DNA from 3 places in the Desulfosporosinus sp. genome. Region 1 is predicted to be linked to each of the others. Evidence: riboswitches for the same ligand, from Rfam matches in the RefSeq annotation. Region 1 holds a riboswitch; each other region holds the start of a gene.
What was found. A riboswitch is a leader RNA that binds a small molecule or an ion and turns the genes downstream of it on or off. The one in region 1 is predicted to bind cobalamin.

Region 1 (4,498 bases):
TCCAATAATATACTTCATCATATACTCAAACCCCCCTATTGATTGGACCTTTTCGGACTCTGGAACAAGAACTGGTTCCCCATCAACTTGGCGGGCGTCCGTCTGAGTAAATAAATCGTCTAAGGAAAAGGTTTCTGTCTCTGTATCAATGGTTTCAAGGACTTCTTCAACTTGTGTTTCACTTTGAAGATAATTACAGGCATCCTGGATCTCTGGACTAACCTCCGACACTTTATCCTGAGGTAGCCTTAGACCTTCTTCCGGATTAGTTTCCAATAGTGCCTGTCTTAAAGTCTCTTTAATCAAAGCACTCCTTTTCTCCGGCTCAACCCGTTGTAATGCCAGCCAAAGATCCGCCTCGGTTTCATCAAAATACAACGGAATAAATAAAGGCTGAGCGCTTATCATGCTGAAGTGTTCGGCTTATTGGTAATGTTATTGACCAGAGTTGAAGCCATGATTCGAAATCCTATAGCATTTCCGAACTGTGGATCATCGATCAATATCTTGTTTTCCATCTGAATGTGCTCATAAACCATTTCTCCGACTTTTCCGGCAACAAGCACTGTATGCAACTTACCAAGCATTGGTTTTAGGGCCTTTTTTACTTCACGAGTGATGTCTGTCCCTAGTTGGGTAAGCATACTTTGCATAATTGGATTAAGGTTAATGGTACCATTATTCCATGGATATAGCCCGCCATTAACTCTAAAAATCTTATCTAGTTCTTTATCATCTGTTTCAATTGGATTGGCGTGATTACTTGTCAATTCTTTCAGCTTTTCGGCCACGCCGATATACGCCCATTTTAACCCTTTTTCGATACTAAAGGAGTTAGGTGGATCAAGCATAACACCATCATAAAACGTCGCAATATCTGTCGTTCGGAAGCCCGGGTCTATGACCACCACATACCCACCAAACAACTTAGGGCTTGTTGGAATTCCATATTCATTGAGGGTTTCTTTAATAAAGACACCATAACTTTGCGGAAGAACTCGAGAACGTAGGATATTAAGCTGGCGAGTCATTCCTTCCATGGGACCGGAACGAAAGGATACTGAAAAAGATCCCTTTAACTCTGCTTCATACTTGTCCTTCAAACTGGCAAAATACTTAACTGGAACACCCGTGCCAAGATACACATTAGTTTTAGGCGTTTGTTGAGCGAGAGCTAAGGCAACCACCAGTAAAGCTGTAGCCTCTTCATCTGAGGATTTATCCTCATCCCAGCAATAATGAGCTTCATTTGGATTTAAGCTCTCAGCTAAGCTGCCCATAAAATAATGCTTCTCTACGCCGGTAGAGTTATTTTTGACCAATACGTCTAGAGATGCAATCTGAGTTTCTATGTCAGATCCTTTATGAATTAGAGTATTGCCAAGGGTTGAAAAAATCCGTTCATTCCCCTTACAAATTACCGCTGGAAATAATACCTTCTTATCTCCCGTATCAAGTTTTATTGCACCAAACCCTGGATCTGCTCCAGCTACGAGTATATCGCCCTCAAACACACATGTTCCCCCTATTCATAGCTCATAAATTAACTTATACCTCATTCAGTATCAAACCTTAAACTTCGAAGAAATTGGATAGAATACTACTAATAGCTACCATTATATACGAAGGAAACACGCTTGTAAAAATGTCTTGTAACGATTACAATAACTATTCTCTTAACATTCTCACAAATACTCCTTGAGATTCGAAAAAACTTGTGTTATTCTAAAGCAAATAAATATCTTCATTTTAGGTGCCCCTTTGGGGAGAATAGGGAAGTTCGGTAGCAGCAGCTAAACCGACGCGGACCCACCACTGTATTCGAGGAGCTTCGTGACCACTGGCTTAGTGCTGGGAAGGTGACGATTTATGCAATGAATCGATAGCCAGGAGACCTGCCTAAGATGTTAAGTCTTTCCTCTGTTTGGAGAGCATTCGGTGATGACGGTAAAGTCCCGACCACAGATTTTTTTGTGGTCGGGATTTTTATTTTTAAAATTAAGCTATTATAAGAGGAGGAACCACTATGAAAAACTTAACAGAAGAACAACTCTATGCTCAATTACAAAACCTTACTTCAAACATCTTAGATCTTGACGAAGAAGCCATGTCCCAGATCCAAGTACGCTTAGATTCTCTCACTAAACCTCAAGGAAGCTTAGGTCAATTAGAACATCTTGCTAAGCAGCTCGGCGGGATCCAACGAACCTCAAAGCCAAAAATTGAAAAGAAAGCCGTCCTATTAATGGCAGGAGATCATGGGGTCGTCGAAGAAGGGGTAAGTGCCTTTCCCCAGGAAGTAACTCCTCAGATGGCGTATAATATCATGAATGGCGGCGCCGCTATCAATGTCCTTTCTCGTCAAGCAAAGGCCGAGGTTTTTTTAACGGATGTTGGTATTGCCTTCCCCATAGAAGGAAACATTAATCACAAACGTGTGGCCAACGGAACTAAGAACATGACTAAAGGCCCTGCTATGACCCGTCGTGAAGCGTTAGAAGCTCTACTGGTTGGTGCGGAGGTCGCTGAAGAAAAGATCCGCGAAGGATATAACCTCTTTGCCACAGGTGAACTTGGTATCGGTAATACTACTCCTAGTTCTGCAATTGTCTCTATCTTGACAGATTCTGCTATTGAAGATGTGGTAGGACGCGGAACGGGAATTGATGACGCAGGAGTCATCAGAAAACGCCGTGCCATTGAAAAAGCCATTGAAGTTAATCAGCCGGATAAGACGGACGCCCTAGATGTTCTAGCCAAGGTAGGAGGCCTCGAAATCGCAGCAATCGCCGGTTCAATCCTCCAAGCTGCTGCCAGTCATGTTCCCTTTGTGATTGATGGGTTTATCTCAACTGCCGGCGCACTCATCGCAGCGAAACTTGCCCCAAAAAGCGTGGCCTATATGATTCCCTCTCATGGCTCCGTCGAAATTGGTCATCGCAATGCCCTAGCAGGTTTAGGTCTTGATCCTATACTTAACTTGGATATGCGACTTGGCGAAGGAACCGGAGCAGCCATAACCTTTTACATTGTTGAATCCGCTCTGCACATTCTTGAGGAAATGGCCACTTTCGCTGATGCTGGTGTCAGTGAAAAATCCGAATAACTTAGTGAGCTCGTTCAACGCCATCCTTTACCTTTAGTTGAAACGATTTCACTCACTACACAAGGAGAGTCGAAGAACGTTATGTCACAATTCACACTTATTACTGGTGGTGCCCGTAGTGGCAAAAGTACCTTTGCCGAACGTCTTGCCGCCCACGCTAAACGTCCGGTTATCTATATTGCTACCGCACAAATCTGGGACGGGGAAATGGCTATACGTGTAAAAAAACACCAAGAACAGCGTCCCTCTTCTTGGCGGCTCATCGAGGAACCCTTGAACATTCATGATACTTTAACTCATCTTAAAGACGAGGAGGGAGTTATCCTCCTGGATTGTGTCACCCTCTGGCTTACTAATCTTCTTTTAGCTGGAGAAGCAAGATATGCTGAACAGTCGAACCCAGCGGATCCATCTGCATCCTCCGACCGTCAACTTTCTTCTTATATCTACAACTATGTAGAACCTGAAATATTAGCTAAGGTGAACGAGATTTCCCAACTTGCCCAAGAAATTAAGCCTAAGGTCATTTTTGTCACTAATGAAGTAGGTCAAGGTATCGTCCCTGAAAATCTTCTAGCCCGTGCCTATCGAGATTTAGCCGGACGAAGTAATCAGATTCTGGCACGCCAAGCTGATTCTGTCTATATGGTCGTGGCAGGATACCCTATAGATCTAAAGCCTTCCGGCGTGAAATTGCTCAATTCCCTCTTTGAGAGTGAACTATGATGCGTGGATTTCTTATTGCTCTAACCTTTTTCACGCGAATTCCTTTGCCAATTCCTAAAGATGTTACGGCAGAGGAATTTACCAGGAGTTATCGTTTTTACCCCCTCGTGGGCCTTGTTATTGGCCTGCTCCTCTGGCTTTTGGCTAAAGTCTTAATTCCTTATTACCCCCCTTTAATTTTAGGTGCCCTCCTGTTGGGAGCAGAATTAATGCTTACAGGAGGGATCCATCTGGATGGGTTTATGGATAGTATGGATGGATTATTATCCGCTCGTAGCCCAGAGAGGATCCTGGAAATAATGAAGGACAGCCGTGTTGGAGCCCACGCCTCCATGGCTCTCGTCGGCTTACTACTCCTGAAATTCACATTACTAGCTAGTCTAACCCCTTCAACGTTAGCCTTCCTTATTGTGATGCCCATGCTCTCGCGCTGGGTCTTTCAAATTGGAGTTATCGGTTTTCCCTATGCTCGCTCCCAAGGGCTCGGCAAAGGATTTCATGAATCCTCCCAATGGCTCCCCTTTCTTCTTAGCGGTGGAGTGATTGGCGGACTTTCCTTTTTCCTTGTCGGCCTAGCCGGGCCGCTGGCCTGTGGAGTAACAGCCTTGATCATCACCTTAATGGCCTACAGAATTTCCGCCTTATTGGGGGGATTGACTGGGGATC
Region 2 (13,967 bases), on a different contig from region 1:
ATAATATAAGGTCCAGCTTCACAAAGAGGTCTTTCGCTTAAGTCTAAAATTTAATCAACTAGTGTGAAATACCTACCTTTGAGACGCATACTTATATATACCACAAGCAAAAGTCAAAATGCAAGGATTCCTCTTCAAGCAATAGTGCCAATGTTAAATTGCTGATCGCTCGCAATTCCTTGGTACCGCTGGGAACAGTGAAACTTACGTTTAATCGCTGCTCATAGTGCGATCCCCTCTTTTTTGTGTGACCCCAGATAAGCTTGTTGCACTTCTGGGTTAGCTCTAAGATCACTGGCAGTTCCCTCAATCACAATTTTGCCTGTTTCAATAACATAAGCTCTGTCAGCATTTGCCAAGGCCATGTTGGCATTTTGCTCAACCAAAAGAATAGTTGTACCGCTTTTCTTAATCTCTCTGATCGTACGGAATATCTCCTTTACAACCAGAGGAGCCAGACCCATGGAAGGCTCATCTAGCAATAATAATTTGGGTGCTGCCATTATACTGCGTCCAATTGCTAACATCTGTTGTTCTCCACCGCTTAAAGTTCCTCCATATTGTTCTTTACGCTCATGCAAACGGGGAAACTTAGTAAACACATTTTCTAAATCTCTTGCAATTATGGCTTTATCTTTGCGCACATAAGCACCGAGCATGAGGTTTTCCTTCACCGTCAAATTAGGGAATACGCCGCGCCCTTCGGGAACATGGATAATGCCTAATTTTACAATTTTGTCAGCGGAGAGTTTAGTGATATCTTGACTGTCAAACATGATGGAACCATGGCTCGGTCGCAACAAACCTGAAATTGTTTTTAAAGTGGTAGTCTTCCCTGCTCCATTGGCACCGATTAACGCCACGACTTCACCGGGTTTAACCTGGAGGCATACCCCTGTTAGAGCGGGAATCACACCATAATGTACACTAACACTATCAAATGACAGCATAGTCATCCCCCTCTTCGTCACTGCTCCCTATATACGCTTCGATTACTTTCGGATCATTCTGAATAGCTAATGGAGAGCCTTCCGCAATCTTACAGCCATAGTCCAATACTACAATACGATCTGATATATCCATTACCAGGTCCAGATCATGTTCAATTAGTATAATTGACTTGTTCATTTCTTTACTAATACGCCGAATAAGCTTAACCAATTCTATTCTTTCTTGGGTATTCATCCCTGCTGCTGGTTCATCTAACAGTAAAACGTCACATTCCGTGGCCAAAGCACGGGCTATTTCCAACAACCTTTGTTTACCATAAGGCAGATTGCTCGCAAGTTCTTCCAAAAGGTTCTCTAAACCTACAACTCCCAGGAGCTGTTTACAGTAGTTAATCGACTTTAGCCTCTGTTCGTTTACTTTCCTGCCGTGGAACAATACTCCAAGCAATCCTTCCTTATTCCGGCAATGGTGGCCAAGCATGACATTTTCTAATACGGTAAGCATTGGGAATAAACGGATATTCTGAAACGTCCTGGCTATACCCTTTTTAACAAGCGCATGAGGTGTGAGATTTTTGACCAACTTTCCTTTCAGCCTTATCTCTCCGGACGTCGGCTGATAAACACCTGACAGGATGTTAAAAAGTGTCGTTTTACCGGCACCGTTAGGACCAATAATCGTCAATATCTCCCCCTCATAAGCATATATAGATACATTATCGATAGCTAGGAGGCCCCCAAACTGAATAGTTACATTATCCATTTCAACCAACTTATTTGGAATCAAATGGGCTCACCCCTTTTCACTCGGGTGGGTTTTTTTTCCAGATTTTTCAGTATAGCATTACGCACTCTATGTTTCGCTCCCCAAAATCCGTCAGGTTTATAAATCATCATAATTACCATTAAAGCACCGTACAACAGCATGCGGTAATCAGCCATAAAGCGCAGAACTTCCGGCGCTAAACCCAAAACAATGGCTCCAATTACAACACCTGGAATACTGGCCAGTCCACCCAATACAACCATGGATAGAATCGTTACCGAATCCATAAACGTAAAGGAATCCGGGCTGACGAATGAAATATAAGTGGCATAGTAACCGCCTGCAATACCTGCAAATAAAGCAGAAAAAACAAATGCCAGCAGCTTAGCCCTTAAGGTAGGAATCCCAACAGCTTCGGCTGCTAATTCATCGTGGCTTACAGCAATTAGGCTCAAACCAAACTCAGATTCCGCAATTCTTACCATAAAGATCACTGTTATTACCAATATCATTAAAATCAGGAAATAAAATGGGATTTTGCTGGTAAAAATCAGGCTGCCAAGCTGAGGCGACGGAATACCTGGTAACCCCATCGGTCCACGGGTTAAACTGTCCCAATTTAAAAATACCAAGCGAACTATTTCTCCGAATCCCAAAGTGACGATGGCCAAGTAGTCGCCCCTCAGCCGCAGGGTCGGCAATCCCAGGATTAAACCAAATAGAGCTGTAATAATCCCGGCAAGGGGAATAGTGGCCCAGTAGGGCATATTGAGCCTCAGCATTAATAATGCTGTGACGTAAGCACCAATTCCATAAAAAGCAGCGTGACCGATTGATAGCTGTCCGGTAAAGCCGGATACCAAATTAAGACTAAGACTAAGCACGACATAAAGACCGACAGTAATTAGTACGTGCAGTAAGTAGTCGCTTTTAATGACTAAGGGTAAAATCGCTAATACCACCAACAAACCCAAGGAAGTTTGAGGCCTTATGACCACTTTTTTGATTACTTCTATCACCACGTTCACCTACACTTTCTGCTGAATGTTTTTACCGAGTAGACCTGTAGGTTTGATCAGTAGAATAATAATCAGTAATCCAAAAGCAATCGCATCCCGGTATCCCATCGATATATAAGCAGCTCCCAGGTTTTCAAACACACCTAACAATAGCCCTCCAAGCATGGCTCCGGGAATACTGCCGATTCCACCCAGCACGGCTGCAGTAAAGGCTTTTAGTCCAGCAGTGTATCCCATGACAGGGTATACGGCATCATAGTAAAGCCCAACAAGAATGCCGGCTGCAGCTGCCAAAGCCGAGCCTATACCAAAGGTTAAGGAAATAATGGTATCTACATTAATACCCATTAATCTGGCGTTTTCCACACTATGTGAAGTGGCACGCATAGCTACTCCCAACTTGCTCTTCTGAACAAATAGATACAACCCAACCATAAGTAAAATGCAAACCAATAAGGTGTATATCTGCATACTGCTTAGAGCCACATTACCAACCTGGAACGTCTTTATCTGAAAGGAAGATGGAAAAGCACGGGTTTGAGTACCCCAAACTAATTGAGCAAAGTTAGTTAGGAAAATAGAAACCCCTAAAGCGCTTAATAAGGGAGCAATTTTTGCAGAATTTCGAAGTGGGCGATAGGCAACCCTCTCTACGACAATCCCCAGGAAAGCTACAATGGCCATGGATATTAACATAGCTGGTATTAATCCCAAGTGTATCTGTTTTACTAGGAACAAACCAATAAATGAACCGATCATAAATATGTCCCCATGAGCAAAGTTGATGATTTTCAATATGCCATATACCATTGTATAGCCTAGGGCAATCAGAGCATACATCCCGCCAGCAGTAATGCCATTAACGAGTTGCTGTGAAAACATAGCGCACCTCTTTTCCGGATGATAGTTTATCTAAAGGAGCATGAAGTTTCATCCACACTCCTGTCTGATAAACCGTAGACCTTATTTTATACTACCAGAAAGTATAAAACTTACGTTATTATACTTTCTAAGCATAAGTGCAACCAACGGTTTCGCTCTCGCCGAGGCTCGGCGAAGCCCGGGTTTTCTTTATCTACTTATTATAAATTTCGAACTTACCGTTTTTAATAATTAATTTTAATGGTTGCTTTAAGCAGTCTCCATTTTGATCAAAGGTTGTGATTCCGGTGGCACCTTTGAAATCCTTCAATGTAGTTAACCAGTCATTGATTTTTTTACGATCCTCACCGGCATTTTTGACTGCGGTAAACATAATGTTGGCAGCATCGTAGGCGAACGCAGCCCAAATATCCGGTTCTTGCCCCCACTTAGTTTTATAGGAGTCAATGAAAGCCTTGGCTTCAGGATAGTCAGCAGTACTATGAAAAGCTCCAATAACCCTAATGCCTTCAGCTTCTGCCCCTCCAAGCTGAATTAAGGCATCTGAATAAAGACCATTAGATCCAAATACAGGAAGAGTTATGCCAAGCCGCTTACCCTGTTTGACAATCATCGCAGCTTCATTGTATTGCCCTGCGATGAACAAAGCATCAGGTCCAGCATTCTTTAATTTTGTTAGAATTGCACTGAAGTCTTTAGTTTCACCAAGATTGTAAGGCTCCTGCATCACGGCTTTAGCGCCTAATTCTGTTATCTTTTTGTTATAAACATCGGCCAAACCTTTACCATAATCATCGTTTTCATAAAGGATGGCAATTTTCTTATAACCTTCGTCTATGGTCCATTGGGCAACAAATTCACCATCGTAAGCATCCGTAGTTATGTCCCGGTACGTAAATGGACCAGCAGCTGTAACTGCAGGTGACGTTGAGCCGTATGCAATATGTGATAATCCAACTCGATTGTATACAGGTGCTGCAGCTAATGTGCATGAACTGGTGTAATTTGCAAGAACACCCAGAACAGTAGGATCTGCTACAAACTTATTAGCAATTGATGCTGATTCTTTGGGATCTGCCTTATCATCTGCTTCAATCAACTCTACTTGTTTGCCATTAATTCCACCTGCTTCGTTGACTTGCTCAGTTGCCAATTCGACAGCTTTTTTGATTGTCCCCCCGGTCTCAGCGATCGCCCCAGTAAACGGTCCTGCTAAGCCAATTTTTATTTTATCTCCGTTTTCAGTTTTTTGGCTATCGGTAGAAGCGCTTTTTGTTCCACATCCAGACAGAACTAGAGATAACACAAGACCAGTAACAAAAATCCGTGTAATGTTTTTCTTAGTTTTGAAGAACATTTCAAAATACCTCCCTAAAAATATTTATTGATGACCCGGCGAATAAGGGTATACCCTTGAGCTGAAAGGTTTTAAGAATTAGTACCCATAACTCCCATAAATCTACATCATTTTAACCCCCTCTTCTTGAACATTTATTTCAATATAAGCCCTTTGAAAACAGAGGTTTACATATAGGAATTCCCTTGGTCCAATATTGGTCTGAACAATTTTCTAATGATTATATTCGCTTTCTCTTTCAATATTCCTTCAAGTATTCTGAATAAATTTATTATTTTTAATATTTAGAATTAGATCCTAGTTTAACTGGTCGAACGCATATGTTAATAAGCGGTTTATCTTCATTCCAAGGGGATTCCACATATTATTAACTCAATCTCCAGGATGCTTTGACACGAGAGCAGGATACCATTGAAAGTACGAATGTCGCCCGAGCTATTTCTGAACAATACAAATTAACATCCCAGTTCTCTGCCAAAGAGGGCTGGGATTATCTTCTACTTCTGACACAAAAACAGAGGGACAGGTTTATTGTTTTGAAACAATAAACCTGTCCCTCTGTTTTTTTCCCTCTGTTTTTTCTCTGTTTTTTGTTTTTATAAGCGCTACTTTTCCGCTAAGAAGAAACAAGGAAGACAGGCTAGTTATTTCAGAAAATCAATGAGCCTGTCTCTTTGTATCAAGCAAAGCGTGTAAATTGCCTACGTTTAAGGCTCAATAGACCACGCCCACCCTTGTTCCTCCACCATCTTAAAAGCTCCCTGATCCCAGCCAACCGGTTGACCATTTAATAAGGTCATGATCGTTCCAACGCTTAAACGTCCAAAAGTGAACGCTTGGGCTCTTTCACTCGCTAAGTGTGCAAGATGGTGAAGCAGCTTTTGCTCTCCAAGGTGTAAAAGTTCTGTGGTAGCCCCTTCGGTCGTTGGAAACTCTGACAGATGTTTCAGAGTTTCGAGATTAAGCCCTGCTAATGCAGCATGTGCCAGCAAAACTTCCATTCGAGCGTCTGCGACACGATTGTGGGTATGGAAAATACCGCCCGAAACCTTAATGAGCTTGCCAACATGCCCTAAAAGAATTACTTTTTCGATTCCACGGTAGGCTGCTTCTTCTAACATATAGCCGACGAAATTACTCATCTGTATGATTGCTTCGGTGGGAACCTTAAAGCGTTCAGTAGCAACCCTATATCCGTAGTGCCCCGGGGTGAGCACAATGGTTTTATGCCCATAGGCGACTGCCTGATCCAACTCCGGCAGGATGGACGTTTTAAACGCTTCCTCGGACATCGGTCGGACAATCCCACTGGTCCCAAGGATTGAAATTCCGCCTATGACCCCTAATCTCGGATTAAGCGTGCGCAAGGCAGTAGCTTCCCCTTTAGGAACTTCGATAATAATTTCGAGTTCTTCCTCAGGGAATACCTCCCGAACAGCTTCACGAATCATCCTCCGAGGCACCGGGTTAATGGCGCTTTCCCCAACCGAGAGAGCCAATCCTTTTTTAGTGACGGTCCCAACTCCCTGGCCTCCTCGAATATGAACCTCTCCCTGAGGAGAAAGGAGACGTGCTATGGCATGGATCTCAAGTCCATGGGTGATATCTGCATCGTCTCCGCCGTCTTTGAGAATAATTGCCCTAGCCATAGGGTGGTTAGTTTCTGCCCCGTGAATGGGTATCGTCAAGCGCGCGGAATTTGGCAGTGGTATCTCTACTCTCTCAGCTATACTGTCTCCTTTAAGAAGTAAACAAGCTGCCTTTGCTGCACCTGCTGCACAACTACCTGTGGTATAACCTTCACGCCAAGTATGTCGATCCTTATCTCGTGCCATCGTTTCTCTCCCACATTCATATTAATTCCGGAAATCATTTGTCCACTCGTGTGACTCCCATTTCAAGGGGGAGTGATACTCGCTAATCCGCTTAAGATTATGAAAAAACATTATTCATTCACTACAAAGTACTTAAAAGAAAGTATATGTCATGTAAGGCCTTAGTTCAACTAACTAACATAAACAAATAACATAAACACCGTGTCGCTATGACCTATAATATCCCTAGATCAAGTCCAAATCGAAGATAAGCACCTAAAATTAATAACAGCAAAACAAACGTCATCGCCCAATAATCCCTTGGAGCAAAGGATATTTCGCGCATTGAAGTCCAAGTACGCGTTAAACCATACCCCCGATTCAGCATTGCCATCGATAATGAGTTAGCCATCATTATTGAATTTATAAACAAAGGAACCATAATCGGCAGATAGGAGCGGATGGAACCGATGATCCCCTTCTCGTTGAATTTCGTTCCACGTGCTTTTTGAGCCTCTAGAATTTGACGCCGTTTTTTATCCAGGGTGGGAATAAACCGTATCGCTGTTGTCAGCATCATGGATACCTCAACAGGAACCTTCATCTTATGAAAGAATTGAGTGAAATCATCGATTGATGTGGTCAAAGTCAATACAGTTGAAGCAAGCATCATACTAAAAAGACGAAAGATAAACGTTGTACCCATCAAAAATCCTCCTAAAGTAGCCCCCAGTCTGTCTCCTGGCAGGGCATAAAAGAGGATCGCTTGGCTCGAAACACGATCAAAGCGCTCTGGTGCAAATGAAAATCCTGTGATCAGAATAATCGATAAGATGATAGGAATCAAGGGGAGCAACATTCCCCAAATCTTTCGCAAAGGGATCTTTATCCAAAAGGCTAAAAGTCCTGTAGAGAGGACAAGTAAGAGTTGAAACTTAGGATCTTGAAACAGGAAGGACAGAATTATAAATACTAAGAAACCGAGCACTTTAGTCCGAACATCCAGACGATGGAGTAAGCTATCACCCGGTAAATACTCTATAAGCATCCTCTCTTCTCCCTTTCGAACATCGCCGTAAACTCACTTGATTCGATGAAAGTAACATCACCTAAAATATCCTTCAAACGGAAGGAGAGCCTACATAATTGGGGTGGGATAATGGCAGAGTCGAGGAGGATTTGTTCCTTCGAAAAAACGTCTTGAGGAGTACCCTCTAACAAAATATCCCCTTCTTTTATAACAATTACCCTCTTGGCATATTGGGCTACTAAGTCCATATCATGGCTAATCATGATAATTGTTGTCCCTGCAGCGTGAAGTTTACGAATTAAAGCCATCATGGTCTGAACTCCTGCCCAGTCTGAGCCAGTGGTTGGTTCGTCAATGATCAGCACTTTAGGCTTTAAGACCAGAATTGAAGCCACTGCAATCATTTGCCGTTCTCCCTTGCCCAAACTATAGGGATGAACACTGCGGTACCTATCTAATCCAGTATACTGAAGGACCTCATCAACTCGTTCTTTGATCTCTTCCCCTCTAAATCCTGCATTTTTCAGCCCAAACTCCAGCTCTTTCTCGACTGTAACGGAGAATATTTGATGATCCGGGTTTTGAAAAACATAGCCAATGGTTTTTGACAAATCGGACGTATCACACTGTAGGATGTTCCGGCCCCCAACGATAACTTCTCCACCGGTAGGCTTTAAAAGTCCATTAAAATGTTTAGCTAAAGTTGTTTTTCCAGCCCCGTTTTGTCCGATTAAAGCCACGAACTCACCCGCTTCAATCGTCAGATTAACCCCTCTCAACACAGGCTGGTCTGAGTTGTATTGGTATATAAGATCACTAACTTGAACTACTATTTCTTTCTTAGGTAGGTGAAGTTTCTGCGGTGAAATGAGATCTTTTCTCTGTCCTGGTGTGTGGCCCTGTGCTAGTCCTAGTGCTAGTCCCTGTGAGTGTGTATCTGCACATGTATTCATATTCGTATTCGTATGCCTATGTCGGTATTTGGGTAACAAGGTTCGTATCATGTCTTCTCCAGAGGGCATATCTAACGGGATTTCAGCAAAGGAGATCCACCCCTTTTCATAAAAATCCCATCCGATCTGACTGACGGGCAAAGGCTTTATTCCCCACTGAAGCAAGAGAGGAATATTGCGAAAGAGTTCTGTCGGAACTCCTCTCCAGACCACTTCTCCTTGATTAAGTACCACGACCTCATCTACCTTATGAACCAGTTCTTCAATGGAGTGTTCGACTAATAGAATAGTCAGGTCCTTTTTCCACCGTAAATCATCCAGTGTTGCGTAAATTTCTGATCGTCCGATCGGATCAAGCTCTGACGTTGGTTCGTCCAACACCAAGATTTCAGGTTCCATTACGAGGACTCCTGCTATCGCCAAGCGTTGTTTTTCACCACCTGAGAGTTCTTCGGTTAAACGATGATTATATCCCTTAAGACGGACTTTTTCTAAGGTTTGATTGACTATCTGTTTAATCTCCTCGAATGGTATTAAGAAATTTCGAGGGCCAAATGCCGTGTCTTCCTCAACCGTTCGGCCGATAATTTGAGTCTCTGGATCTTGTTGTACCAGCCCAAGAACCTTAGACAGGACCTGTACCTTGGTTTTCCCTACATTCTTACCAGCTACGCTTACCTGTCCAGTTAGATTCCCCTCCAGAAGTTGGGGAATGAGACCATTAAGGCATAAGCTAAAGGTCGTCTTCCCCGCTCCCGTTGATCCCATAATAAGTATGAATTTTCCTTTTTCTACGGTTAAGCTTATGTTTTTTAAACTTGGATCTATTGAATTTGGATAACAATACGTTAGTTCCTCGATTTCGATCATTGTTTGGATCTCCACGTTCACGGTTTTCACCTCATTGACTAAATAAGCCGACTTCCCTTAATTGCTTTATAGGCTATTGCTGAAATGATAACGTTCAGAGCTGCTCCTACGACGAGAAAAGGCATTAATCCCAGAACCCCACCCATCCCCATCATTGGCAACATGGCATAGGATGATGCGACCCCATTAAGGATAATTCCAACGATGACTGCAGGGATCAAACCGAGCTTCTCATTTACCCAACGATAAGCAATAGCCCATAAAGCCATTTGTAGAGCAATATACAAATGGATCGGAATCGTCATAGGAAATCCGATAACTGCAGCCGTCAGCAAGTGTCCAAAGGCAATGACGACCGCACCTGTAAGTCCGCCGAAGGCCAATGCACTGAAAAATCCAGGCGCTGAATCCATACCAATGGTTCCTACAGGACTTGGTATCTTAATGAGGGCTCCCACAGCACTTAAAGCAATAAAAATGGCCATAATCGATAGTCTTTTGACATTCCAAGCAGAGAGTTTTACGTCCTGGGTCTTTGTTTCCATAGTATTCATGACGATTCCTCCTTAAATTTTGAATAAGTTACCGACTTTAGTTAAAGGCAATCGAGGAGATTTAGTTAATACCTGATTCAAGACGCCCTCTGAAATCTCTGACTGGAACGAAGACCTAACAGAGAATATCAGACAGCTAGAAGGTCCAGCTGATTTATCCAAGTCGAGAGAACAAGTAGGTTCAATGTGTAAGCGGGTGTTTACACCGGCAGCAAGTAGTTCTGCTTCTCTACGAATTCCTCTTGAGCCAACAGGGATAATATCAAAGACTCCTGAAATTCCCAAGAGGCTTTGGATATGGTTAATTTGTACTATTTCAGGATCATCAGGATTCGTGATTTCCGGACCTACCTTCGGAAGTCCTAAACAAAAGATGTCATCACCTGGTTGAGCAGTACCTATGCGCAACTGATTCTTCTCGACTACTCCAACCACACTGATTCCAAGCCCTGTCTGCTGTGTGATCATGTTTTTTTCTGTGCTGATGGCCATAGGTAACTCCGACAAACCCGCGGAGTCTAACTCTTCTTTTACCCCCTCTAAAATCCTATCAGCTGTCGGATGAGGCTCATTGGAAATTGCTACTGTCATCATCTTTACTGCAGCTCCAGTTGAAAGGACTTCCATCAAAGTCACGCGTGTGGTTAACCTTCCAGTAATAATCCCTGATATCTTATAAGCATCTAAATCCTTCATACCAATGGCACCACAAGAATCACAGGAACCCACCAGATATTGTTCAGGATTTATCGAAACAACCTCAACATCCCGACCAAGATATCCCAATCATTTCACCTCCTTTCCTTTCCTGATAGGATATTCATAAACTTGTCAGCTCAACTTAAGGGACTTTGCGAAAAATACACAAAAAAGTTCACAGTCTAATCCACACGTTCAATTTAGCGATTGAAAATGAGGATTGACCATGAACTTTACCTTTATTCATGACATACTTACGTTACAGGCAGGTCTCCTGACTTAGATTCATCAACTTTATGCGCCTTCCCGGTTTCCCAGTGGCAGTGCATAAGCCTCCTCTTTACAGTGGTGGGTCCGTCTGGGATTCTCACCCAGTTCCCTATTCTCCCTCTAAAGGGCACCAGTAACAAATCAATATTTAATTAATTGTAGTTTAATACAAGAAGCATTAGATTACAAGATTTTATTTTTGACACTCAGTCTTATAGGAGCTAAATTGTCTGTACCAGTAATCTTGATGCTGTCTAATCCTAAATTCCAGCCATTTCTTTTAGTTTCAGCTCAATTGACTTATCCAAATATGGGATCTCGTAATTGTCGATAATTTCATTGACACGTTTTTCAGCTTGGTTAATCATTGGCAAAGATCCGTTTAATCTCCATTGATCATAAGTCTCTCGATTCGAGAGGGTCGGCGGCCAAAACTCTGTACGGAAATTTTGATACGTATGGTCTGCTGTTAGATATTGGCCCCCCGGACCCACTTCATCAATCAGTTGTACCGCTAAATCTTCAGTCTCGATCTTAGTTCCTCTCAGAAAACGACGTACTATACTGCAAATTTCATCATCCACAATAAATTTTTCCAGAGAGACGGACATATAAGATTCCAAGATACCTGCTGCATGGAGAACAAAGTCCACTCCGGCCATTCCTGCAACCTGAAGGTTCATCATACTTTCATAGGAAGCTTGAAGATCTAATGTTTTACTGTCGGTCACACATCCTCCTGCTCTGCAGGGCAAACCGTAGGAGTGGGCAATTTGTACTGCCGAAGCAATGATCCAGGCTCCCTCAGGCGCCCCGATACTTAAAGACCCGTTTCGCATCTCTGTAATTGACGATGCTGAGCCATAAATCACCGGAGTTCCCTCACGAATAGTTTGAGCAAGGGTAATTCCTGCGAGTACTTCAGCATTTTGCAAGGCCAGCGTACCCGCCAGAGTAGTCGGTGAGGTTGCTCCGGCCATGCCTAAGGACGCAATAATTACCGGTTGTCCCGCTTCTGCATAAGCTATCAGGGCCCCGACCATTCGTTCATCCAACATCAGAGGAGTGATTGTGTTAATCAGGCTTATCATAACGGGTTGTTTCGGAATGCCGTTATCACTTTCAAAAAGCGTTGCAGCCATCCTCAATGAATCTTTAGCATGTTTCTCTCCAGTCGCGCTGCCCATAAATGGTTTATCCGAGTTAACCATGCAAGCATACAACATAACGTTATGCCTGTCTTGCTCAGGAATATCACTGGGCTCTACAAGCACACCACCAGAGATACCCATATTAGAACTTGAGCCGGAAAGCTTAGCAAGTTTAATAAAATCAGCAAAGGTTGCCTTGCGTTTCAATCCTGAAGCTAAAGTAACATAGGGTGCTCCGTATCCCGGAGCAAAAACAGGATCTCCAGCACCAACTATAATGCTATTCTTAGGATTTCTGGCATAAATGCTGAACTGTCGGGGGGCTTTAGCTATAGCTTCTATGACCAGTTTAGGTGGGAAGTAGACTCGTTCTCCATCTACTTTAGCTCCGGCAGCTTGTAAAACTTCTCTAGCATAGGCATGATCAATATTAACTCCGGTACGTTCCAATATTTCCAGACTAGCTGCTTTTATTTTGTTAATTTCTTCAGGTACTAGTGTCAAAAGAGTTGGTTTTGTCAAAATCTTTCCCTCCCCTAAGCAATGCGATGGCTGACGTCTATTCGTATAACCCATAATGAAGGGCAGTTAATCCATGACTGGGATAACCAATGATAAAATTTAATTGAGAAACAAAGACCTCACACTTTTTTCGATGCAGGCCTTTGCTTCCCAAAGATTCAGTTCCCTCCAATGAAGGTATTTATTCTATTATCCTCTTGCTGCTTCCCTATTTGCTATAGGAGCATCCTTTGTTAAGTTTTTTTGGGGTGCAAATTCTTCGTTAAAAGACTTAAACATACAATAAATAATCCCACAAATTATCAGCATAAATGGAAAGGCCGACAAAATTGACGATGCCTTCAACGCGGCAATCCCGCCGGATGCTACCAATGCTGCTGTCACAGCTCCTACAATCATTCCCCAGAATACTCTTAATCCGGCATCCGGTTCAAGATCGCCACCGGAAGAGTACATTCCAATACAGAAGGTAGCAGAGTCAGCCGATGTAATAAAGAAAGTAGCAATTAAGGCTGTTGCCACTATGGCGAATACATGGCCGCCGGAGATATTACTTAATGTAATAAACAAAGCGCTGGTCATATCTTTGCTGACAGCCTCACCAATTCCCCCCGCTCCAAAGAGGTCAATATGAATAGCCGTTGAACCAAAAATTCCAAGCCACAGAATACTTAACATTACCGGGGCAATTAACACACCAAGAACGAATTCTCTTACAGTACGCCCTTTCGAAATTCTGGCAATAAATCCACCGACAAATGGGCCCCAAGATATCCACCAGGCCCAATAGAATACAGTCCAGCCTCCTACCCAATCGTAGCCGGCTTGCTTTGCATATACTCCATTAGGATCGGCATAAAAGCTTAACCAAGCAATATTTTGCAGATAATCACCGGTTGCTGATACAATGGAATTTAAAATATACAAGGTAGGACCGGCAACTAACAAGAATACCATCATAATTCCCATGAGGGACATGTTAATATTGCTTAGCCATAAAATTCCTCTTTTAATCCCTGTTACTGCTGAAATTATAAACAAGCATGTAACAATCCCAATGATCACAACTGTTATAGTATTATTTACAGATATACCGGCCAGATAATTTAATCCCCCGTTAATCTGCATAG
Region 3 (13,967 bases), on a different contig from region 1:
TGTGCAATCTTTATTTGCTTGCTTTTGGCTTATATTACCTATTGAATCTGTTTTCATCTTCATCTATTGTGTTACAATCCTTACAAGGTTCAGATAACCCATTAAATGGAATATTTTACGCTTATTCCTCCTTGCCTTATTATGCTACTATGAGGAAGGTCTATCATGAATTCAACCTACACTAAGGCGGTTAACATGTAATTGTTCGAATGTTGTCTCTGAATGTACAACAAGATGAGAGGCCGTTCATTCGACCTCTCATCTTGTAATCCCCCGTATGTTACCATGTCGAACTATTTTTTGACAATCGGAACTTGTAACTCGGTTAACCAATCTTCTTCATTTTCCTTGTTCCAGATACCGTCTATATAACTTTCTCTCGGAGCGTCTGCAACGGTGTAACCATTTTCTTCAATCCACTTGAAAGCATAGGCATATGCTTGTGACAATCCTGAATATGCACCTTTATGCATAACAGACACAGCGGTGGTGGACTCGATCTTTTTGAATTTGATGTCATCAAAATCTGGCTTCATTCGGTCGATTGCTTCGCAGAATTCAACATTAAAATCTCTTTCCTTATATTCTCCATCGAGATAAACTATAAAGCAGTATTCCGGCACCATACACTTGATGTCTGGATATTTTTGAGTAACCTTTTTGCCCAATACAGGAATAAGTTGGAAGTACGCATCATAGCTTGGCACGGTCATACGCTTTGAATAAACGATGCACTCTTGTAATTCCTTAATTATTGCTTGATAATTCATAAAATTCGGCTCCTCTCGTCCTAGTAAAATAAATTGAATTCGGGAGAGCTGTTCTTGTGCAAAAGATATTTCCGCAACCAATTCAGACTTGCGCCTTTCTAGTATTGCTTTGGCGCTAATTCCTGACAGTATCTGCTTGATTTCATTAATGGACAGCCCCATTTGCCGCAGGGATTGTACATGATGAAATTTTACTAGCTGGTTGGTCGTGTAAAAACGATAGCTTGTAAATTTATCGGTTTCTTCAGGTTTCAAGAGCCCGATTTCATCATAATAGCGTAATGTTTTGATTGTCGTTTTGCACATTTTAGAAAATTCTCCTATACGGAACATCCAAGCATCTCCTTTCCTTTCAAATTCATTCTACTAACTCCTGTAACGGGAGAGTCAAGAGGTCCTGAAACATAATCTGAGGTAACACCATGGACAGTGCTACCTCAGACTAATCCTTTCTAATGGTTACTTTGACTGCCTAAAAACCTATTACACCCCTACATATCAAGCTGTAACGATAATAATTTACATTTCTATCTACAACTGAAAAAATGCCCTAAGACTTCTTAGCTTTGGTAATATGGTTTAGAATTGCTTCCTTGTTCATCTCCACATAGGAACAACTAGGGGTATTTCCACATTTGCGGCAGACCATATCATAAGCAGAGTTTAGCGTACGACATTCCGGACAGGAATAATGCTCACCCATTTCCCAAGACCATTGTTCGTACCCTACATCTTTAATCCTCTTTTGTGATTGCCATAAATCAAGTCTATGGGGCATAAGAGATTGGAAGGTTTTAATTTCTTCACAGGGAAATTCTTCACATTCACCGCAAAACTCAATTCCCTTTCGTCTGGCACACTCGATCATAGTACAGTTCTTACAATAAACTGTCCTATGTTCAGAACGACAGCCTTCGCAATGAGTTTCTTCAATAGTTTGATTAAGAATTTTCGCAAGTCTTTTTAACCGCTCTGGATCCTCTTTAGTCGCAATATATACTGAACAAGATGGGCAAAAAAGACCACAGACTGCTGAAGTCATTTTAATAGGGTCCTTAACGTGTTGATTGTTACTCATTTCAGTTCCTCCTTTTTATTCGTTCTAACTTCTTAGATACAAAGAGAGGTGGAAAGTTACAAACAACTTAAAGCTTCACCTCTTCAAACTAATTGCTTCGGAGGTTCCATTCATAGTTTATTCTATAGTGCATAGTCAATCATAGCAAGGCATGTGACCACTGTTTTCGTCATGCTTAGCTACTATTAAATGTCAACATTAGTCAAAATTATCCCTATTTTTCATGTGATCAAAAAATTATCCTTATATTTTGCAAAATATAAGAAATGCTGAATAAGTTATAAATGTAGGCGTAAGTTAAAGGCTAAGGTTATTGAACCTTAGCCTCTTGTAATAGAGATAGAGATAATTCAAGATTATCACGCCAACCACACACAGAATTAAATCAATGCTGATTTCTTCAAGGAACCGTAGACACTCTTTGTCAGGATGCCCGCAACAATCGTTCCAACAGTGGCGGTTAAGCTCGACGATAAAAGTGCGATCTTCCAGTCAAGATGAAAGACGTAAATCAATCCAGCCATGACGCAAAGGTTACCGGTAACGGCAGCTCCGAGCATTGATAATATATGATGGCTTAGTTTCTCCATGGAAAACTTACTGGAAATTAAGGAGTAGACTATGGATCCGAGGACATTTGCGAATAAGAAGAAAAAGCCCAGCGGTGAGTAGCCTGTAGCCATGGCTACAACAGCCTCCACTACCCCGGCGATAATACCCGCCGGTTGCCTGTACATTAAGACAATCAGACCTGTAAAAAATGCCCAACATGTGCCATTTAGGAGTAAGAGGGTGGGATCCAATATTGCGTCGATACGTCCTGTAACCTGCATCATTATCAGCATTACGATCCCTATGATGACGGAGCCTACCAATGCTTTTGTATCAGTTCTAAATAATTTTTCATTCATTTCTAAATATCCTCCTCTAATTCTAATTATAGTAATGGTAATACCTTGTTAACCAGGCTGATGCTTATTACCATTAACATCCCAGAGATTAAGGCAATATCGTAAGGCTTAAGGGCTAAATTAGACGTAAAAGTACGGGTTTTGGTTCGTCCATAGCCTCTTAACTCCATGGCTAGGGCAGTTTCTGCAGCACGCCGGACAGAGCGATATAAAAAAGGCAGAAACGTCGGGAAAATACCTTTGAGATTGTCCATGGCACTCTCCATCTTAAGGCCCCGGGTACGCTGGCTATCGACTATGGATATATATTCAGCTTTCATGATTGGAAGGAAGCGGACGCTTAACCCCACTAACATGGCAAAACGGTAAGGAATTTTGAATTTCATGAGCATCAGGGTAAACTCTTGTGCTGAAGAAGAGGTAAAGAATTGCATACTTGCAAAAACAATAATGCTGGCCTTGAGGATCCCGGTGATCGCTAGAGGTATAGCTTCACTGTATATTTTGAGGATTCCCCATTGGTAGATCAGAACACCCTCCCGACAAAAGACCAACTGTACGGTCAGTATCTGTAGTCCCAAAAGGAATAAAACCACGATCATTGCTTTATACCGCTTCAAGGAACCTGTTAAGATTAGCGAGGTCACAACCTCTACTAATAAAACCATACTTAACTGAAGGGCGGTCCCACTAATCAGTGAAAAATAAATCATTAAAACATACCAGGCCAGCTTAGTCCTGGGATCAAGCTTCGACAGTCCCATTTTGAACCTCCCGGAAAGAAATAATATTATGGAAATTCAAACCAATTGCTTTAAGGGTTTTGAGATATTCCTCGAGATCTCTTGTCAAAATATCTAGTTGAAGACGGTGATTATTCATGGCCACTATCCTGTTAGAGTATTCTTTTGCCATGGTCAGATCGTGAGTGATGAGTAGAATGGTTTTGCCACTTTTCGATAAATGAAAGAGTTTATCCATAATCATGTACCCTTGGGTTTCGTCAAGGCCTGAAGTCGGTTCGTCGGCGATAATGAATTCCGGATCACTGACGAGTATGGAGGCTAATGCTAAAAGCTGGCGCTGGCCGCGGCTTAAGCGATGAGGATGGAGCTTTTTATAGTCCAGCAGCCCCACAAATTTCAGGCACTCATCAATCTTTTGTTCTATTACTTCATTTTGTTCCCCCCTTAGCTTGAGTGAAAATCCAACTTCTTCTTCGACGGTACTTGCGAAAATTTGATAATCAGGGTTTTGAAACAGAAAGCCCGCCCGGAAACGGATCTCTGCCAGCTTTTCCTTATTCAGAGTCTGGTCAAACACTCTTATTTCACCTTTAGACGGCTTTAAGAGACCGATAAGCAGCTTAGCTAACGTTGATTTTCCCGAACCGTTTAATCCTATGATTGCTAAAAAGTCACCCTTTACTATTTCTAAATTAATATCTTCACAACCGGACAAATGGTCTTTGTACGTATAGGTGACATCAGTGACTTTAGCAATCAGTTCGTTGGACTTACCCTGAACCGTATGTAAGGATTTCAACCTTTCTTTTCGACTCTCGATTTGCTCCTTGTAATATGCCTCCGGCGAATACTGTTTAACGATTTCGCCTCCCTGAATATAAAAGACCCTGTTGGCATAGTTGAGGACTTCTTCAATTCGATCCATGACCAAAATAATGGTAAGGTTTTGAGTTTTATTCAACTGACCCAACCGCTTATAAAGCTCATCACGGCCCAGGGGATCAAGTTCAGCGGTGGGCTGGTCAAGAACTAAAATAGGAGCATTAAGGGCTAAAACACCCGCTAAAACGACTCGTTGGGCTTGCCCCCCTGAAAGAGAAGTAGTCTCCCTGTTTTCATACCCTGATAGACCCACAAATTCCAAGGTGTTTTTAACCCTCTGATCAATTTGTTCTATGGGAATTTCCAGATTGCCAAGGCCGAAAGCAACATCTTCGTAGACATCCAAACCAATAATTTGATTTTGGGGTTCTTGCATCATGTATCCAACATAGTCGGACATTCTATTGAGGTGCATATCCTTAATATCTTGCCCCATGATTGTGACTTTTCCGGTTAATTCTGCTTTATGGTAGTGAGGAATTGCGCCTGTAATGGAATGCAGCAAAACTGATTTACCAGAGGCTACACCACCTGTAATGACGATGAAATCTCCCCGATTTATTTCGAAATCAATGTTTTTAAGTGCGGGTTTATCTTCATTCGGAAAGACGAGTTTTTCGATGTTAACCTTCGCAATTGTCTCCATAGCAACTCCTAAATCAATGATTTTAGAAAACCTGGTGGTCTCAAAGCGGTAAAAGAACAAAAAAGTTCTAGCTTTAATAAGCTAGAACTTTACCTTTGTCCTTTTGCAATATTTCATAGGCAGGTTTCCTGACTTGTAGACTAGAATGTACGCCTTCCCAGTTTCCCAGTGGCAAATGTACATTTTTCAAACATCTACTTACAGTGGTGGGTCCGTCCAGGATTAGAACCTGGTTCCCTATTATCCCTAGCGGGCACCTATTAAATAATATATTTAATTGACTTCATGATAGAATAATTTAGATATTTTGTCAACAGGAGTTTATGAAAATTAACCCAGTTGTATTGAAAGTGCTAATCAAGCAGGAACCACTTCTTTCTTATTTTGACGGTACCAATGACGATGCTGGGAAATGGCCTTCATGAATTCTTTACTAAAAACACTCATATCTTCTGCATTACAAATAGTAACTACGCCCAGTTCTGTCACCAGCTGTGCCTGTGTGGCTGCACCAGCCATTGCCACTTCCTTTATAGCAGAAGCCCTTAGCAGGTTTACACCTTCATTAGCGGCTCCAATTGCTTTAGCGTGTTTAAAGGCTTCATTGACAAAGTGCAGTGAATCACCCTGTATCACTAAACTATCCACTGATTGTTGCCCTCCGGCTATATATACAGCATCATACTTGATAGAGCCAGTCGTCACATAGTTCTTTCCAACTTCTAATTGCAGTCCATCCGAGCTTGTAAGTATTCCTAAATTTTTACTTATGATTTCACACTGAATACCGTTGGCCTTCAGTGTCTGCATAACTTGAGTCAGCTCTGGATAATTAAATCCATTCTCCGCAAGTATGGCAACCTTACGGGTACGAGCATTCCTAATGGTATTCTCTTGGCTCACTGCCGGTGAAGATGCGGTCACTCCCGATCCGCTGGGAGTATTAGGCGGCTGTGCGCCTACACCTAAAGCAATCGCATTGGCTAATTGGGAGTTCACATTATTAAACATATCTACGACTCTCTGTTTGATATTCCTATCCATAACACTTCCAACTTCGAAGTGGAAAGCTTCAATGATATGCTCCTTTTCTGCAGCAGACATACTATTCCAAAAAAGAGTTGCTTGACTATAGTTATCCTTAAAACTTTCGCTGCGCTCTCGAACTTTATTCCCTTCGACTTTTTCCGTGTAATGGGCATAACCTCCCTCAGTCTCTGAGGCTGGCTTCGGGTAATTCCTATTAAGAGAATTGGGCGAGTAACTTGTCACTCCCCGGTCTATAGTCATACGATGAGAGCCATCTCGCTGATTATTATGTATAGGCGCAATAGTATGGTTAATAGGTATTTCGTGGAAGTTGGGACCGCCTAAACGAAGAAGTTGAGTATCCAGATAAGAGAAAAGACGTCCTTGTAATAAGGGATCATTGCTAAAATCTATTCCCGGAACTACATGACCCGGATGAAAAGCAACTTGCTCTGTCTCCGCAAAAAAATTATCCACGTTACGATTTAAGGTCATTTTTCCAATCAGTTTTACAGGTGTAATTTCCTCAGGCCAGATCTTCGTTGGATCCAGAATATCAAATGGGAAATTAAATTCTTCCTCTTCATTAAGCAACTGTACACCCAATTCATACTCAGGGAATTCGCCTGAGTCGATTGCATCCCAAAGATCACGCCGATGAAAATCCGGATCCTTTCCAGCTAACTTTTGGGCCTCATCCCAAACCAAAGAATGTACCCCCAGCAGAGGTTTCCAATGAAACTTAACAAAACGTGCCTTACCTTGATTATTGATAAATCTAAAGGTATTGACACCAAAACCCTCCATCATTCTGAAACTTCTAGGAATAGCCCTATCCGAGAGCAGCCACATGATCATATGAGCGGTTTCCGGCGTACTCACTACAAAATCCCAAAAGGTATCATGGGCTGCAGAAGCTTGAGGTATCTCATTATGCGGTTCAGGCTTAATAGCATGAACAACGTCGGGAAACTTAATGGCATCCTGAATAAAAAAAACAGGAATATTATTGGCAACCAGATCGTAGTTTCCTTCTTCAGTATAGAATTTTGTGGCAAACCCGCGAACATCCCGTACTGTATCTGCCGACCCTCTAGAACCAACCACTGTTGAAAAACGTACAAAGACGGGTGTTTTTTTGGATGGGTCTTGGAGAAACTTAGCTTTCGTAAACTCACCCATAGACTCATAGACCTGAAAGTAACCATGTGCACCAAACCCTCGGGCATGGACAACACGCTCTGGAATACGTTCATGATCAAAATGAGTTAACTTTTCTCTGAAGTGGAAATCTTCCAAAAGAGTTGGTCCTCGACTACCAGCTTTTAAGGAGTCATCAGTACTAGCTACATATAACCCTTGATTCGTTGTTAGTTTATTGTCATCGTGACTTACCTTGAAGACTTTTAACTGTTCTTCTTTGCTCTGTTCTCCAATAGCAGTTTTATTCCGCTGCAATAGATCCATTTTTTCCTCCTTTTGGGATACTTAATTGCATTCTTAAGCTTCAGATAGATTGATACTGTAAGACCAAAGCTTGTCTTTATTAGTATTTCTTAGATATATTTCCTTATACTTTAGATAACCTTTGCAAAATCGTTAATGAAATCCAAGTTTATAACCTTATAAGTTTTCAATCTGTTATTGAACTTACAACTAAGTTGAACATCGAGACTTCTGTTGTAGGAGTCTATCTTATGTAAGCAGAGTACGGCAATCCCACTTGTAGAAGAGGGATTAACATCATTGGATAAAGGATAATTGTTAGTCTTCGCATAACGGCTTAATTAGAATGGCATGCTGTAAAGATAGGATTAATCTCTATGGAGGAGGAACCAAATTAATGCAACAGAACCAACAAGCTCAACAAGCAGCTCAACTGGCTGAGCGAACAATTCAGAAAGCCTTACAATCGATTCAACAAGCAATACAGATAGCCGATCCTCAAGCTGTTCAACAAGCACAACAGCATATACAGCATGCTATCCAGCAGGCACAGCAAGCTCAAAATAGTTCTCTAAAAGATCAAAAACAACAATTTCAACTGGTTCTACAACAACTACAGCAAGCACTTCAACAGCTGGAACAAGCTAATCAATTGCAAAGCTAAGGAATACAGAGATAGACGCCTAGTGGAAGTACCCCTAGGCGTCTATCTCTGAGTTTTTATTGATCATTATTCAATAGTTCCCATTACCGGTAGAGCCGTCTGCCAGAACTGATTTTACAGCTTCTTCAATTTCTTTATACCCCGTACAACGGCATATATTTGACTCCAGGCAATCTTTTATTTGTATATCATCCGCTTGTGGATAGTTGTTAATTAACGAGTTGCTATTCATAAGAAATCCGGGCGTACAATAACCACATTGGAAAGCAAACTTCTTTATGAACGCTGTTTTGAGAGGTATGTTTTGCAGCCCTTCCACCGTAGTAACTTTCTTACCTACAGCCTCTATGGCAAGCATCAAGCAGGACTTCATTGCTTGGCCATCCACATCAACAGTGCAAGCACCACAATCACCGTTTAAACAACCGGGCTTAGCTCCTGTCAAACCCAGTTCTTCACGGAGAACATATAAGAGGGTGTCTGAGTGACGTACATAAACTGAACGCTCCTCACTATTCACATTCAGTGTAATTTCTGATTTATTCAATTTCCGTTCCCCCAATAGTATCCAGCACGTCGAGTAATGTATTCTTGAATACAAACCTCCGATAATCCTCAGAGCCATGAACATCTTTCAATACAGGTGCCGGGATTTGCCGCATTGCTTCTTCTATCCTCGCCTCTTTAGGCAAGGCTTGATTATTTAAGCTCTCATCCATTTTTTCGTTACGAAAGGGATAGGAGCATAAACCACTAAACGCGAATCTGATTTGTTGATCTTTTTTTAGTGCTGCGATGGTCATTAAGGGGTAACCTACATCCCATTGTCTCCGTTTTTTGATGCAGAGAAAAGGCAATTCGCTCTCCTTCTCTTCAATCATGATCTGGATCAGCAGTTCTCCTCTTTGCAGCCTTAGAGTCTGATCGAATACCTCATTTAGAGGCAATTGTTTTAACCCTCCAGGGCCAGCTATGATAACTTGACTGTCTGTTAACAAAAGAGGTAAGATCGTTTCCCGGTAAATAATATTAGCACACATGTTTCCACCAAGAGTAATTTTATTTCTAGCCGTATGGTCAGCAATTTCACCAATTGCTTTGTTTAAAAAGCGAAAATATTGGGATTCTCGAATCCTATTTAAGGTTTGGGCTGCTCCAAACGTTAGTTTATTGGCTTCTCTTTTTAAGACGAGACATTCTGGGATCTCCTTAATATCAATGACCGCACCCGTCTTAATTTTATTAACTCTGCCAAGAGTGATGATTTCTGTACCCCCGGAAAAATAGATGGGCTCCTTCCCCTGTTGATCCAAGGATTGAAACAGTGAGATCGCTTTGTCAATTGAGGACGGTTTGAAATATTCGAAATCATAGGAAATCAATATTCATTCACTCCTATTTTTTGTCTCCAAATTGCCTCAGGAGTAAGGGGAAGTCTATTCAACTCCATTCCGGAAGCCACTGACAAAGCGTTTGCTAAGGCTGCAGGCATACCTATCAAGCCATGTTCCCCAAGGCCGCGGGCTCCGTAGGCACTCTCGATATAGGGTGTTTCGATAAAGCTAACCACATACTCCGGATGATCACCATATCTGAAGGGAGTATAGGTACGAAGGCGGGAATTAAGCACTTCTCCCTGCTCACTAAATACAAAGGTCTCACTACTTCCGAAATTTAACCCCATTTCCATAGCACCCATTACTTGCCCTTTCGCTAATTTCCTATTGAGCACTATCCCTGCATCGATAACGGAGTAGGCCTTAAGAATTTTGTATGTATAATCCCGCGTATCAAACTCTATTTCTGCCCCTTGAGCAGCTACTGTATACTCGGGTCCGGGACGTCCTACACCTGTTTTTGGATCGATATGTGTCAAATGTCTTAACATATATTGCCCTCGGCCAATGACCTGGCCGCCTATCGCATAGCCATGGGGGTATTTATAGCCATAACAAATATCTTTTACCTTTATGTAAATGTCGGGTTCGTTTTTGACATAAACCCTTTCATTGCCTACCTCAAGCTCATCGGGAGAACACATCAGCACACGGGAGGCAATATCCTTCATTTGTACAATGGCATCATCTGCGGCCTTCAATAAGGCTCTACCAGCCATCAAGGTACCCCTGCTGGCCACAGTTTTCCAATGCTCGGGTATGGATTGCGTATCGATTTCCATTTTGACAAATATTTTATTGACATCCATTTTCAATTTCTCTGCCAGCATCTGAGCAAGTACGGTTTTTGTTCCCATTCCGATTTCAACAACCCCAGACTCAATGTTTACACTGCCATCCCTATCAAAAACTAAAATTACTCCAGAGCTAGCATCGCTATCAATAGTTGATGTCTTCCAAATACAACTTATTCCTTTAGCACGAACTTTCCGATCATTGATGGGAATGACTTGTCCCTCATTCCAGTTCATTTGTTGCTTTAGGGTTTCAATACAATTGGGTAAATTTCCAACGGTACTTTCATTAAGACGAATTTGGGTTGGCGTCGTCTGACCTGGCAGAATTGCATTTTTCATCCTCAGTTCCAGGGGATTCATATCAAGCTTCTTAGCTAACATATCCATAGCTCTTTCAAAAGCAAAGGAAAGCTCAGAATGGCCAAATCCTCTGTAGGCTGTTACATAGGGGTGATTCGTGTAGACACATAGAGAGTCACACCATACGTTATCAATATGATAAGGTCCTGTCGAAGTGACTGCCGCAGCTCGGCTTATGGTTGCTCCCTTATCGGAATAGGCCCCCGTGTCAAACATGTAAAGGATTTCTGCCGCGGTTAGTTGCCCATCCTTTGTAGCTCCTAGCTTGATAGTGGCATCCAGGCCTATATGTACTGGAGAGGTAATCATGTCCTCTTCCCGTGTATTTACTAGCTTTACCGGTCTGCCCCCAACGGCTAGAGATGCCATATAGGCAATCAATTCCAACTGAACAGCTACCTTTCCACCGAAAGCTCCGCCGACTAAGGGGGTTTTGACGATAATCTTCCCGTCCTCAAGGTTAAAGTAATCGCTCATAAGGTGCTTGATCATATAGGGAGACTGAGTAGCTGAAGTAAAGACAACACAACCATCCGGGCGTATTTCGGCAATAACACATCGTGTTTCCATAGCCATATGATCCGATTGAGAAAAGGAAAAACTAGCCTCTACCATTTCATGGCTAGCTTTCCATCCTTCATTCATGCATCCCTTGCGAATCTTGATACGATCTGCAATGTTGGTATTGGCCTCCGGATAAACATGTTCTATTCTTTCGTATACGGCTAGATTTTCGTGAACTAAGGGTGCACCTGGAAGGAGGGCATTCTTAGGAGAATTCACAACGGGCAGCGGTTCATAGGTAACTTCGATTAATTCAGCGGCCTTTTGGGCCTGAAACGCAGTATCTGCCACGACGACGGCGACAGGTTCCCCATGATACCGTACCTTGTCATAGGCAATTGGAGGTCGATCTTTGATTTCCTCTCCTGTTAAGGGGAAGGGCTGACCAAGTACAATCCCCCGAACGCCTGATACTTTCAGGGCCTTTGTCGTGTTGATTGCCTTTATTTTGGCATGTGCATAGGAGCTTACTACCATCTTTATATGTAACATATCCTTGCTCGAATGATCACCAGTATATTTAGCTCTACCCGTTACCTTTTCAAGCCCGTCTTTACGATAAACACTATGTCCAATACTCCAGCTCATGAAATTACCGCCTTTAGAAAAATGTATCTAAATATTAGTGCGTTCTATTTATTATGAACTCTACTAATCTCATCTATTCTCTTATTTATGGAATTAACTCCGTTTGACTAAAGCTGACCTTCGAGACTTCTGTGACATAAGTCTCCGTAGGATAGTCTTTGGTAAGATTATCGCGCCCCCGTAGTAATTCATTCGTAACCAGAGCAAACTATGAGACACCCATATTCTAAAATGGGTGTCTCATAGTTTGCTGGAAGGTCCTTCACACTCTTTGTATAAAAATACTTATTTGGCAAATTATACTGCTATGTGCTCAAAGTACAGGATCCGTATATATGATCGAAATGAACGATTAGGAGTAATTAAGATGCCAAACAATAATGATCTAATCTCACCTGAAGTGCTTACTCTTATTATTACAGCAACTATTATTGGAACCTTGAGTCGAATTTTGACCATTAAACTAGATTACAGACAATACCCCAATTATCCAAATGGCTATTTAATTCATGCAGTAACAGGTGGGCTTGCTGCTTCAATCGGTGCGTTTATCATACCGGCAGTTGTGGCAAAGCAATTTACAGCGGTTACCTTTTTAGCCTTAGCAATACAACATTTTCGAGAAGTTCGAAAAATAGAAAGAGAAAGTCTCTCAGATCTAGAAGGAGAAGAGTATACAAAACGTGGTAAAGCTTACATCGATGGGATCTCGAAAATCTTTGAAGCACGTAACTACATAGCATTTCTGGTTGCCCTTGTTACTGGTATTACCATTCAGCTCTTGCAAAGCCTTACGACTGTTTCTATGTTGATTGAGGTTGGATGTGGTTCCGTTGCGGGACTTATCGTATTTTACATTCTTAAATTATTTACAAAAAGGCAAAAAATAAGTGATATTGCTACCGTAACAGAAGGCAAAATTGAAATTACTGATTCCAGTCTATATGTTAATGGTATGTTTATCTCTCATTTAATGGGTAGAGAAGAAGCTAAAAAGTGGTTTATAGAGGACGGGCTTGCTGCAGTTATTAATCCTAATCATAAACACTTCCAAATCCCTCTTCTGAATAAAGGTCAACGACAGGCAATTATATTTGAAGTAACACGTAGAATAGGGCAGAGAAAGATATATAGCGTTCAAGAGATTAATAGCGGAAAACTAATTATTGCCTTAGTTCCTGTTATCAAAAATTTTAACTTATTTAAAGAAACGATTTTATTAACACCTTTATTAGAAACGGTAAAAAAGAATCCCGAATTATTGCGCAAAAATAAAGGAGTGTAGCTGATGACAAACAATGGAGGCGGAATCCAGGGTATACTCGCATATGTCACTACTGATAAAAATCGCTATCTCGGTGGAGATCCCTTGGCATTATTAGCAAAAGACAAAGAAGAACTACTTGAAATATCTGAAGCAATTGCTGAAGCTTTTTTGGCGAATATTCTCCAACTTGTAAATGGAGACTACTTAATCATAAAAAAGTCCTAACTCACCGGAGGTACCCTTCGACCGCTTACGCTTATTCCGTTTTATAATATAACTCTTTGCCTTTAAAACAAAGCAAAGAGTTATATTATATAGATTTAAAGAGAAAACTAACACTTCTATCCGGCTTGTTGAATTTTTTAGTCGAAACTATTTTAAGTGATATCTTTCCTGGAAAATTTCCGTATGGCTAAGATCACAAATCCAAGCATGTAGATGACAATATAGATAAACATCCATATACTTGCAGGTTTACCGCTGCCGGATAAGCTAGCACCAGACATAGCGCTTGCCGCAAGCCCAGAGCTGGGGACCATCACCCGTTCCATGGTACTGTAGATCGTTTGAAAAGGCGAAATCAGACTAATAAAAATCCCAGTACCAATGACCGAGTTATTATTCACGTACTGCCCAATCATCTCGACCATGCCGCCGACATTACCTAAAATATAAACAAAGATCATTAGGATACCATTGGACACGGCTTTTAAGGACACAGATCCAAAAACTGTTAAGCAAAGGACAGCCACCGGGAGCAGAAGATATAACAGCCATCCTGTAATGATTTGAGAGAATGTTAAACTGGTTATGGTGCTAAGC

Region 2: another riboswitch for cobalamin. It lies ahead of HGJ98_RS01800 (alpha-ribazole kinase); the one in region 1 lies ahead of cobT (nicotinate-nucleotide--dimethylbenzimidazole phosphoribosyltransferase).
Region 3: another riboswitch for cobalamin. It lies ahead of HGJ98_RS02190 (ABC transporter ATP-binding protein); the one in region 1 lies ahead of cobT (nicotinate-nucleotide--dimethylbenzimidazole phosphoribosyltransferase).

Annotation. Positions count from the first base shown of each region.
Region 1 covers NZ_JABZFS010000092.1:28,022-32,519, forward strand. Annotated here, with positions in the region: gene HGJ98_RS22245 (hypothetical protein) at 1-378, opposite strand, end outside; gene HGJ98_RS22250 (ParM/StbA family protein) at 405-1,514, opposite strand; cobalamin riboswitch at 1,735-1,918, shown strand; gene cobT (nicotinate-nucleotide--dimethylbenzimidazole phosphoribosyltransferase) at 2,027-3,106, shown strand; gene cobU (bifunctional adenosylcobinamide kinase/adenosylcobinamide-phosphate guanylyltransferase) at 3,188-3,832, shown strand; partial or broken gene cobS (adenosylcobinamide-GDP ribazoletransferase) at 3,832-4,498, shown strand, end outside.
Region 2 covers NZ_JABZFS010000010.1:14,533-28,499, forward strand. Annotated here, with positions in the region: gene HGJ98_RS01750 (ABC transporter ATP-binding protein) at 222-950, opposite strand; gene HGJ98_RS01755 (ABC transporter ATP-binding protein) at 937-1,737, opposite strand; gene HGJ98_RS01760 (branched-chain amino acid ABC transporter permease) at 1,734-2,744, opposite strand; gene HGJ98_RS01765 (branched-chain amino acid ABC transporter permease) at 2,745-3,617, opposite strand; gene HGJ98_RS01770 (ABC transporter substrate-binding protein) at 3,811-4,974, opposite strand; gene HGJ98_RS01775 (hypothetical protein) at 5,364-5,522, shown strand; gene cbiD (cobalt-precorrin-5B (C(1))-methyltransferase CbiD) at 5,682-6,809, opposite strand; gene HGJ98_RS01785 (energy-coupling factor transporter transmembrane protein EcfT) at 7,024-7,836, opposite strand; gene HGJ98_RS01790 (ABC transporter ATP-binding protein) at 7,827-9,662, opposite strand; gene HGJ98_RS01795 (ECF transporter S component) at 9,680-10,195, opposite strand; gene HGJ98_RS01800 (alpha-ribazole kinase) at 10,208-10,981, opposite strand; cobalamin riboswitch at 11,141-11,314, opposite strand; gene HGJ98_RS01805 (trimethylamine methyltransferase family protein) at 11,425-12,837, opposite strand; gene HGJ98_RS01810 (BCCT family transporter) at 13,027-13,967, opposite strand, start outside.
Region 3 covers NZ_JABZFS010000013.1:33,269-47,235, forward strand. Annotated here, with positions in the region: gene HGJ98_RS02170 (MerR family transcriptional regulator) at 294-1,103, opposite strand; gene HGJ98_RS02175 (DUF3795 domain-containing protein) at 1,321-1,848, opposite strand; gene HGJ98_RS02180 (hypothetical protein) at 2,229-2,759, opposite strand; gene HGJ98_RS02185 (energy-coupling factor transporter transmembrane protein EcfT) at 2,786-3,523, opposite strand; gene HGJ98_RS02190 (ABC transporter ATP-binding protein) at 3,504-5,033, opposite strand; cobalamin riboswitch at 5,134-5,309, opposite strand; gene HGJ98_RS02195 (catalase) at 5,391-7,529, opposite strand; gene HGJ98_RS02200 (hypothetical protein) at 7,906-8,172, shown strand; gene HGJ98_RS02205 ((2Fe-2S)-binding protein) at 8,243-8,719, opposite strand; gene HGJ98_RS02210 (FAD binding domain-containing protein) at 8,712-9,554, opposite strand; gene HGJ98_RS02215 (xanthine dehydrogenase family protein molybdopterin-binding subunit) at 9,551-11,878, opposite strand; gene HGJ98_RS02220 (YIEGIA domain-containing protein) at 12,246-13,163, shown strand; gene HGJ98_RS02225 (hypothetical protein) at 13,167-13,370, shown strand; gene HGJ98_RS02230 (ABC transporter permease subunit) at 13,523-13,967, opposite strand, start outside.